Regions from separate parts of the Marinomonas sp. IMCC 4694 genome, predicted to be linked through region 2. Evidence: predicted binding sites of a transcription regulator. Region 2 holds the regulator's gene; each other region holds the start of a gene.

Region 1 (3,254 bases), 1.3 Mb from region 2:
GTCCCCCGCACCGATGTTTTCACCGACAATAAATTGATAGCGTACAAAGTCTTGAAATATTACACCCACGCGTTTGAGTAAGGCCGTTTCGTCCCATTCGAGCAAGTCCAGTCCGTCGAGTAAAATTCGCCCTTCAGTAGGGTTGTACAGTCGCGTTAATAGCTTGATGAGGGTGGTTTTTCCTGAGCCGTTTTCGCCGACAATCGCCACGCTGCGACCAAGTCGGATATGCAAATTGATATTGGATAAAGCGGGTTTTGTGGTGCCAGGATAGTGAAACGTCACGTTTTCAAAACGAATGCCGTCGTGGGCGTTGGGGCCGACGAGTAAGCCACCGGTAGACGGTGAAGTTTCCTGCTCTAAATAATCGTACAGATTCGATAAATATAGGTTGTCTTCGTACATGCCGCTGATGGCGGTCAGTGAGGCTGATACGGCGCTTTGTCCCTGTCTAAACAGCAACAGGTACATGGTCATTTGGCCCAATGTGATGGCGCCTATAATCGTGTCGCTGACGATCCAAGCGTAGGCGCCATAAAACACTAAGGTGCTGATGACACCGAGCGCGAAGCCCCAGCTTTCACGGCGTAAGATTAAGCGTTTACTTTCTTTGAAGAGGGTTAAAAAAATGTCAGTGTAGCGTTGTAAAAAACGCTCGCCGAGTTGGTAAAGTCGCACTTCCTTTATGTTGTCTTCACGGGCCAATAAGGTTTCTAAGTAGTTTTGTTGGCGCACTTCTGGAGAGCGCCAGCGGAACATCAAAAACGCATCACCAGAGAATTTGGCTTCGGCAATAAATGCAGGAAGCGCGCCACAGATCAGCAACAGTAAGGCCCATGGTGAAAAGTGCCACAGCAAGACCGCAAAGCTCGATAAAGAAAGGGCATTTTGCAGTAAGGCAAAGGTTTTATTGACCAGCGCCAGCGGTCGGCTCGACGCTTCTCGTCGAGCTTGCACCAGTTTGTCGTAGAACTCGGAATCTTCAAAATGGGACAAACTTAGGGTTTGAGCTTTGTCCAAGATCATTAGGTTAACTTTTTGTCCGAGTAAACCTTGTAAAATGGCTTTTTGCGCTGTCAATGAACGCTGAGCCGCCGCGATGACTAACACTAAAACACCTTCTAGCACGACGTAATTTAATGCGGTTTGATAATGCAATACTTGGTCTTGTTTGTAGCTTTCCATTGCTGCCAGAACGGCGTCGACGATCAACTGTCCTATGTAGGCCATAGCGGCCGGTAGTACGCCGGCAATCAGAGTAGCGAATGCCAAGCCCAAAGTGAGCGCCGGAGACGTTTGCCACACCAGTTCAAGGGCTCGGCGGCTGTAACGAAATACCCCCAACATATTTTTATCAACGGTATTTTTGGGGGCGTTAGGCTTCATGCTGGGTTCCAATCATCAACGACAACAAACAAACTATAAATAAACAGGTTTACATGGGTAAAGTATATGTGAAAGCCGAGATTGTTAGGGAAATAAATGCAGTTGGTGAATAGGGGTATTTGGGTATTAGCTGCGCTTCACTTTGGAGATACTACGCCACTTACGTCCTTGTAAGCGAGGCAGTGAGTGAAACGACGTTAAGCGGCGTCGCTTTCAATGTAGTCAGTGATTTCGTCATCAAATACGGCGCTGCTGTCATCTTCGGTTTCTGTGTAGGTGGCGTCTTCATCGGTCTCTATGATGAGATCTTCGAGTGCTTTTTTTGGCGAGCTTTTACTAAGGCCCAGCGTTGATTGTGTTGGCTGTGTGTTGGTTTTTTTCGCTTTTGGTGTGGCTTTCTTTTTTGAGCTTAAAATATCCAAGAGCACGTCTTTTTGTTGGGCTAAATACATAGACAGTGCTTCTTTCTGGCTATGGTCTCCTGCTAGGTCACTTTGAGCCAATACCTCGTACAAGGCGTCGGCTGTGTCTAACAGTTTGTCGTAGGCATCGGCGTCGGTTTTGGAAGTAAACGTCATTTTTTCGATTCCATCACGTTCAACAACATAGTTGATAATTACAGGCATAATCCACCTCGATATAAATAATACTGTATAAATGTACAGTATTATTTTGTGGTTTGTCTAGTGCTTTTATTTGTTGATCAGCGTGACTTTTTGTTAAAGTGGCGACCTTACTAAAGGATGTGCGTTTTATGTCGGTCGATTTTTCCCAGTTAGACTTATCCATTTTAATGGATCATGTTGAAGTCGTTTTGACGATCGCTTGGATTTTTTTGTCTTATTTAGTGCGGCGTTATACCAAACGAGTGATTCGCGTTAATCAAAAGACAGAAAATGATAAAAAGCGCCAAAGAATCAACGCGGTAGATAACATATTTAATCTGCTTTTAGTGGTTGGGTTAGTGCTTATCTGGTCTTCTGAATTACAAAACATTGCAATTTCGATTGCGGCGTTTATGGTGGCGTTGGTGATTGCCACGAAGGAGTTTATTGCCTGTATTGTGGGGGCGTTTTACCGCGCCAGTACGCGGCCCTATCAGGTGGGTGATTGGATACGCATTGCCAATTATGAAGGCGAAGTGACCGACAGCGATTGGTTGTCGACGACCTTGTTTGAAGTAGATTTGAAAGGCGGCAGCTATGCGTATACTGGGCGTACCACGGTCGTGCCTAATAGTGTGTTGCTGCTGCATACGGTGCAAAATTTGAATTACATGCGCCGTTATGTGACGCATACTTTTTCTATTGCACGGCAAACCGATGAGGTGAATTTGTTTGTAATTAAAGAACAGATTTTAACAAAAATTCACCAGTATTCTGAGCATTTCCATGAGGTGGCGATTCGCTACAACAGTTTGATCGAAAAGCGCTTGGATATTCGTATTTCGGGGCCTGAACCACGCGTACGCATTACCACGACACCGGAGGGGTTTAATGTATTTACTATTTCATTATTTTGCCCAACGGAGGAAGCGGTGGACATAGAGCAAAAAGTCACTGAAGATTTTATGGCTTTCTGGTATGAAAAACGCGATGCCAATGTGGCCGCGAAGAGGAATGTGTGATGAAAATTGGTCGCAGTGTGTGTACGTTTGCTTTGTTAGGCTTGTCGATAGTATTGGCGGGCTGCAACAGCTTTCGAATTAGTGAAGAGGAGGTCAATCAAGAGGTCGTAAAGCAGCTTGAGCAACAAAACGAGCGCCATATTGCACTCACTTTAGACAGTAATACATTAAATTTAGATTTGTTGGTGACGCAAGCGGTCATTGATTTTACGGAGCGCGACGGCGGCTTGGTATTGGTCGA
Region 2 (3,254 bases):
AATCAAGGGCTACGACGGTCCTGTGCTTGAGTGTGACAAGTGTACTTCTGAGATGCAGCTTAAAACCGGGCGATTCGGTAAGTATTTTGGCTGCACCAATGAAGCGTGCAAAAACACGCGTAAACTGCTGAAAAGCGGTGAAGCTGCGCCACCAAAAATGGACCCTGTTCCAATGCCGGATCTTGCTTGTCAAAAAGTAGAAGACCATTATGTTCTCAGAGATGGTGCGACGGGCTTATTTTTAGCGGCCAGTCAGTTTCCACGTAAGCGTGAAACGCGCGCGCCTTTGGTTGAAGAGCTGCTGCCTTATATGGATCAAATCGATCCAAAGTACCATTTCTTTAAAAAAGCGCCAAAGAAAGACGCAGAAGGTCGCCCTGCTATTATTCGTTACAGCCGAAAAACCAAAGAGCAATATGTAATGAGTGAAGAAGAAGGCAAGCCAACGGGTTGGAAGGCTTTTTATGTTGGATCAAAGTGGGTGATTGAGGAAGGTAAGAAAAAATGAGCAGTGCGAGTTTGGCGAGTGTAACAAATCAAAAGCTCGATACCGCTAGGCGCTTAATCCAGCAAGGTAAAACAAGCGATGAAGCGTGGTTAAATGCGGGTTTAGAAAGCTCGGCGGTATTTCAATTAAGAAGTGCACTTAACGGCTTATTAAAAGAAGTGTCGTCGTCTTATTCCTTATCAAGCTCGTTGGATGTGAATACATTGCTTGCTGAGACCACCAATAAGCAGATTGTAGTGCCGGTTTTGGCTGAGCTAGCGGATTTGTTATTGCGTTCTGAATCATGGTTTTATCAGCTCAATCAAGCGTATCTGGTACAGTTTGAATGTCGTTCGGCGCCGTCTTCTGTAGTGCAGTCTGATGCTATCATTGGTCGTGGGAGTGACGCAGGGGCGTCGGTAAGTTTTTACTTGGCTAAATTGGTTGAGTTGGTTTTACGTTTTAGAGAAGAGTCATCAGAGTATTAAGTATGAAAGAGTCCTATCTGGAAATTGTTGAGTTGGATAATGGTGATATTGTGTTACGTCCAGCCAGTGAAGAGGGTCAAGAAACAGAGCCTTTGGCAACGTTAACCATTTCCGATGATACCCGTTCTTATTTGAAGGATCGTTATTTTGATCTGGCTAAACACATGTTTCATGCTGGTATTGACTTTGTGTATTCAGAAGATGGTGATTTTGATGAAGCATATGACGCGGTAGAAGAAGAGTTAAGGCCTAAAATTCTGCATTGATTGCAACGTTCTCAAGTCTCTGTGCACGAAACCGACATTAAAAAGCGAAGTTATTACTTCGCTTTTTAATGGGTAGGGTGTGTATAAATGACATTATGTTATGGATGTGTTGCGAAAGGTTAATGGCCTTGGCGAATAACTCCTACTGACAGCCCTTCAATGGCAAAGTCCTCGGTTTCAAGGTCAACAATAATATCATTAAACGCTTCGTTCTCTGGCATGAGTCTGACGATATGACCGTTCTGTTCGAATCGTTTCACCGTGACTTCGTCACCAATACGAGCCACAACAATTTGACCATTGCGCACGCTGGTGGTTTTATGGACTGCCAACAGGTCACCTTCCATGATGCCAATGTCTTTCATGCTGGTTCCTGAGACCGATAAAAAATAATCCGCCTGTGGGGAAAACATCGTAGCCGGTATATTAACGTGGGAAGCAATGTTTTCTTGAGCTAAAATAGGAAAACCCGCAGCGACCTTGCCGATAACAGGCAGACCGAGATCTTCTTTTGCTTCTTCATTAATGGCACGATCCACCAAGCGAATGCCACGGGATGCACCAGACAGCATTTCTATTGCGCCCTTTTTGCATAAGGCTTTCAAATGCTCTTCGGCCGCATTGGGAGATTTAAACCCAAGCCGACGTGCGATTTCAGCTCTTGTGGGAGGAAAACCTGTTTCACCAATAAATTCGCGAATGGTTTCTAATACGTCAGATTGTCTTTGCGTTAATTTAATCATAGGGCATCTGGTTGTTTATACAGTAACTGTTATTATATACAGCATTCTTAACGATACTCAATAATATAAATGCTTTCAGACGAACTAAAAAAACAAATTCAACTTGCATACCGAGCGTCATTGGATGCCAAGTCACACAAACCAAGGGCTGGGCAGCGCCAAATGATTGGTGCGATTGCGCGCACCTTGGGAAACATCAAACAAGGTTCGGAAGGTGAGCGACTGGATGAAAAGCACGTTGCTGTAATCGAAGCGGGGACAGGGACGGGGAAAACGTTGTCTTATTGTTTAGCCGCGATCCCTATCGCCAAAGCGCGTGGACTGACACTGATTATCTCGACCGCTACGGTCGCGTTGCAGGAGCAGATTTTACATAAGGAATTGCCTGATCTTCTTGAGCACACGGAGTTGACCTTTAAGTATACACTCGCTAAAGGGCGAGGACGGTATTTGTGTTTGAACAACCTAGAAGGTTTTTTAAACTCAGAAGAGCAAGCAATGGACGACATGTTTGCTGGGTTGTTTGAGCAGCATTTAAGTTCTGAGGATATAAACACTGTCTTGTATCAAGAAATGGACGCAGCCTTGTCAAAAGGGGAGTGGGATGGCGATAAAGACAATTGGGCGGGTGTTGTACGAGACCAAGACTGGCGACGCTTAACGACCGACCATCAGCAGTGTACTAATCGCAATTGTGCAAATTATTCCGCGTGCCCATTTTTTAAAGCACGAGCAGAAATTGAGGTAGCCGATGTCATTGTTGCCAACCATGACTTAGTATTGGCTGACTTATCTCTGGGGGGGGGTGCCATTCTTACGCCGCCTAAAGAAACCATTTATGTCTTTGATGAAGGTCATCACCTACCAGATAAAGCCATAGGTCATTTTCGACATGACGTCCGCTTGCAGCAAAGCATCACTTGGTTGCGTCAGTTAGAAAAAAACTTGGTTAATTTAAAACAAGAACTCACTGACGATGTCAGCTTGACAGGGCAGTTGTTACTTAAAATTCCTCAGCAAATCCAAAGTATTGTGAATTTTATTCAATACGCCCAACAAGGTCTCGCGCCTTACATTCAGGGTTTAGGTCTGGATAGGGAAAATAATCAACACCGATTTGAATTTGGTTTAATCCCAGACGAACTTCGTCAGCTGTCCTACAGCTTGCAGACTTCGTATCAAAAACTCTTCAACAATATCGAAAGCATTCAAGACGAATGTAAAAAAACCAAGCAAAACGAAGGAATGGGGGTAACGCCAGAAACGGCTG
Region 3 (3,254 bases), 870 kb from region 2:
TACATGGAAAGATTCCTCTTGTTGGTTATATACCCTTCCTACTTGCAGCCGCAGCGGTGTTACCTGCATTCGCTCACCCCAATCACATAGAAGACCTATGCTCATGGGGATTCGCTCACTTGCCGCCTAGCTGCAACACCAAGTAGTTTGGGTATAACGTAAGTTCACTTTCCATTTTCCAGAGGTTTTCAAATATGCAAGAGGCTATGACAAAGCTTTAAATCGATTGCGGGCATCTTTGTAGTCATAGTGGGCATGTTCTGAGCCACGATGGTACAAATCATCCAGGTAAGTTTGTTCCTGCGGCAGCTCGTCTTCGCTGATTTCGCGCCACCAATGCTTGTTGGCACCTTTAACACCGTCATGCCAGCGGTAACCACGCTCTTTTAGATAGTCCTTTACATCAAACGGCGCACCAAACGCACGAACTAGCACAGTACGCCTGTCTGCTTCTGACAATAAGTTTGCAACGGACTCGGGCAACAAATAGAACAACCAGGCCATCGCCAAACAATCGGTTGCAGCTCGGTGTCCTTCATAGAACCAACCTAAGCGAAGCAGCAGGTACTCAAGCTTTCGACTTTCAAAGCCCTGTGCTTTCCAATCTATGCCACTGGCTGAACAGGCCCAAGATAGATGGCCCAATGCGGCAAACCGCTTTTCAAAGAAAGGACGATCAAACTGCGCATTGTGTGCAACCACCAGCGGATCATCGGATAACCAACTCGCTACCAGAGCATCATCAATGCGCTGGCCTTGCACCATCTCATCAGTGATACCGGTTAATTCGGTAATCAGCTCGGGGATTGGCTTGCCGGGATCTTCATACAGGCTGATCACATCAACAATCGACACAATCCGCTGAGCAGAGGGGCTGTAAAGCACCTTAACCATACCAAGCTCAATAATGGACTCATCATCGGAAGACAGTCCGGTTGTCTCTGTATCGAGCAGCACCATTGGCTGTTCATCACCGACCATAGGAGAAAGTTCAAGTGGCCAAGTCTGCGGCTCACGCGTTAATGGAATGCGCTCCAGTAATCTAAAATTTTCTGGTCTTTCTGGGATATCCGCGAGGCGCTCTAGCGGAAATGGCGCAGGGGCTCTTGTCATTGATGGTTCCTCTTCAATTCTATTGTTCGCTTTGAGTTATTTCATTGTGCCCTGTTCGTTTATAAACGCGTTTGTACAAAATGCACCTTGGATACCTCAGCGTTTTTTTAATCTTTCTACTGGGTGAACCCATGTATGAAGGCTTTGGCTAAGCCTTTCAGAAAGCCTTAGCTAAACCCTTTAGGTAACCCTTACCGATACCCTTTACGTATGGCTTAGCAAACCCCTTTTCAAACGGTTGCAAAAGGCTTGAACCGAGTTCGACTGAGCATTTTAATGGTGCTCCTGACTTCGCTTTAAGCCAGTAAATTCAATACGAAGCAGATTTTTACTAACTGTTTTTAAACCCTTTGCAAAGGGTTCAACAAGCCTTGTCTGACGGTTACTTGACCCATGCGTTAACCAGTAGCAGTAACAGGATCAGTAACAGAAACAAGATCAGTAACAGAAGCAGTATTGTCCAAGCCTTGCAGGCTTTGACGAGGGCGAGCAATCCCCACATCAAGCTTTTCACTACAAAAAATAAATCACATAAAACACAACGTCTTACTCGGACAACACCAGTTTTATCTACAATTTTACTTGTAGAAATCAACATAGCATTAGATACTGTATAAACAAACAGTATCAATTGTGATTTTTCGAGGTTCGTCATGAGTGTCTCGCTGATAGGCCGTAGCGGCGCACTTGCCTTCATCAAAGCCAAGCGCCTTCGTATTCCATTGTTCATGGAACGTGTTTCTGCTGGTTTTCCCTCCCCAGCGCAGGATTATGTTGAGCAAACGCTCGACCTCAACGAGCTGTGCATCAAGCGACCGGCTGCAACGTTCTTTGTGCGTGTTGAAGGTGATTCAATGATTGATGCCGGGATTCACCCAGATGATATTTTGGTGGTTGATCGCTCTGTCCAAGCCGAACACGGTGACATTGTGATCGCGGGTATCCATGGTGAACTCACGGTAAAGGAGCTTCAACTGAGGCCGTGCGTCAAGCTGATCCCAAGAAACCGGGCGTATGAACCCATCCATATTCCCGAAGGGACAGAGTTAGAGATATTTGGTGTGGTCACCAATGTGGTGCGAAACATGCGCCGCAAGTCGTGACTGTCCCATGCCTATATTTGCCTTGGTGGACTGCAACAACTTTTACGCCAGTTGTGAGAAGCTGTTTCGTCCTGATTTAAAAGATACGCCGGTTGTGGTGCTGTCCAATAACGACGGCTGCGTGGTTGCACGCTCGCGTGAAGCTAAGTTACTCGGTATTAAAATGGGTGTACCCGTCTTTCAAATCAAATCTGAAATGCAGCGCCATGGCATTTGGGCATTTTCGTCCAACTATGCGCTTTACGCAGATTTGAGCAGTCGAGTGATGCGCACTTTGGAGGAAATGGCACCACGAGTAGAGGTTTACTCCATTGACGAAGCGTTTTTAGATTTAACCGGTATAGAGTCTGCCATATCTCTTGTCGAGTTCGGACAACAAGTGCGAGAGCGCATAGGCCACTGGATTGGGATCACCGTCTGTGTCGGCATTGCACCGACAAAAACACTCGCCAAACTGGCAAACCATGCCGCCAAAAAGTATCCAGACACTCAGGGCGTTGTAGACCTGACCAATCCAGATCGGCAACGTCGATTGCTCGCATTAGTCCCGGTTGATGATGTTTGGGGCGTTGGTAGACGGCTTTCTAAGCGTTTAAATGCTCTGGGTATCACCACAGCCCTAGACCTCGCCAATGCCTCACCTAGAGCCATCAGAGACCAGTTTTCGGTGGTTTTAGAGAGAACCGTCAGAGAGCTCAATGGTGAGTCGTGCATTGAACTAGAAGAGATCCCGCCAATTAAGAAACAAATCGTCTGTAGCCGTTCATTTGGCGTAAAAGTGACGCACTTTGAATTGTTACGTGAAGCCGTATGCGAATACGCAACCCGTGCCACTGAGAAGCTTCGCAAAGAACAGCAGCAAGCCAAAGTGCTGACCGTGTTTATACGAACCAGCCCCTTTAAGGACAACGAGCCGCAGTACAGCAACTCTGCATCGGGTGAGTTACTGATTCCCAGTTGCGATACGCGGGATTTTATCGAGCTGGCCAATCACTTACTCAAGCGGATTTGGAAGGATGGTTTTCGTTATGCCAAAGC

What was found. Region 2 encodes LexA, which represses DNA repair genes until DNA is damaged. Its sites were predicted from a motif close to TACTGTNTANNTANACAGTA; they were not measured.
Region 1: FXV75_RS13070 (YebG family protein) is a predicted target of LexA. The motif match lies at 2,034-2,053, and genes of this name have one in related genera.
Region 3: umuD (translesion error-prone DNA polymerase V autoproteolytic subunit) is a predicted target of LexA. The motif match lies at 1,721-1,740, and genes of this name have one in related genera.

What each region holds. Positions count from the first base shown of each region.
Region 1 is NZ_VSRV01000001.1:2,865,157-2,868,410, reverse strand. Features, by position in the region: gene FXV75_RS13075 (ABC transporter ATP-binding protein) at 1-1,386, opposite strand, end outside; gene FXV75_RS13070 (YebG family protein) at 1,584-2,012, opposite strand; gene FXV75_RS13065 (mechanosensitive ion channel family protein) at 2,141-3,013, shown strand; gene FXV75_RS13060 (DUF1439 domain-containing protein) at 3,013-3,254, shown strand, end outside.
Region 2 is NZ_VSRV01000001.1:1,559,028-1,562,281, forward strand. Features, by position in the region: gene topA (type I DNA topoisomerase) at 1-508, shown strand, start outside; gene FXV75_RS07120 (DUF6586 family protein) at 505-975, shown strand; gene FXV75_RS07125 (hypothetical protein) at 978-1,241, shown strand; gene lexA (transcriptional repressor LexA) at 1,361-1,984, opposite strand; gene dinG (ATP-dependent DNA helicase DinG) at 2,054-3,254, shown strand, end outside.
Region 3 is NZ_VSRV01000001.1:692,085-695,338, reverse strand. Features, by position in the region: gene FXV75_RS03175 (hypothetical protein) at 1-5, opposite strand, end outside; gene FXV75_RS03170 (3'-5' exonuclease) at 205-1,113, opposite strand; gene umuD (translesion error-prone DNA polymerase V autoproteolytic subunit) at 1,767-2,216, shown strand; gene umuC (translesion error-prone DNA polymerase V subunit UmuC) at 2,224-3,254, shown strand, end outside.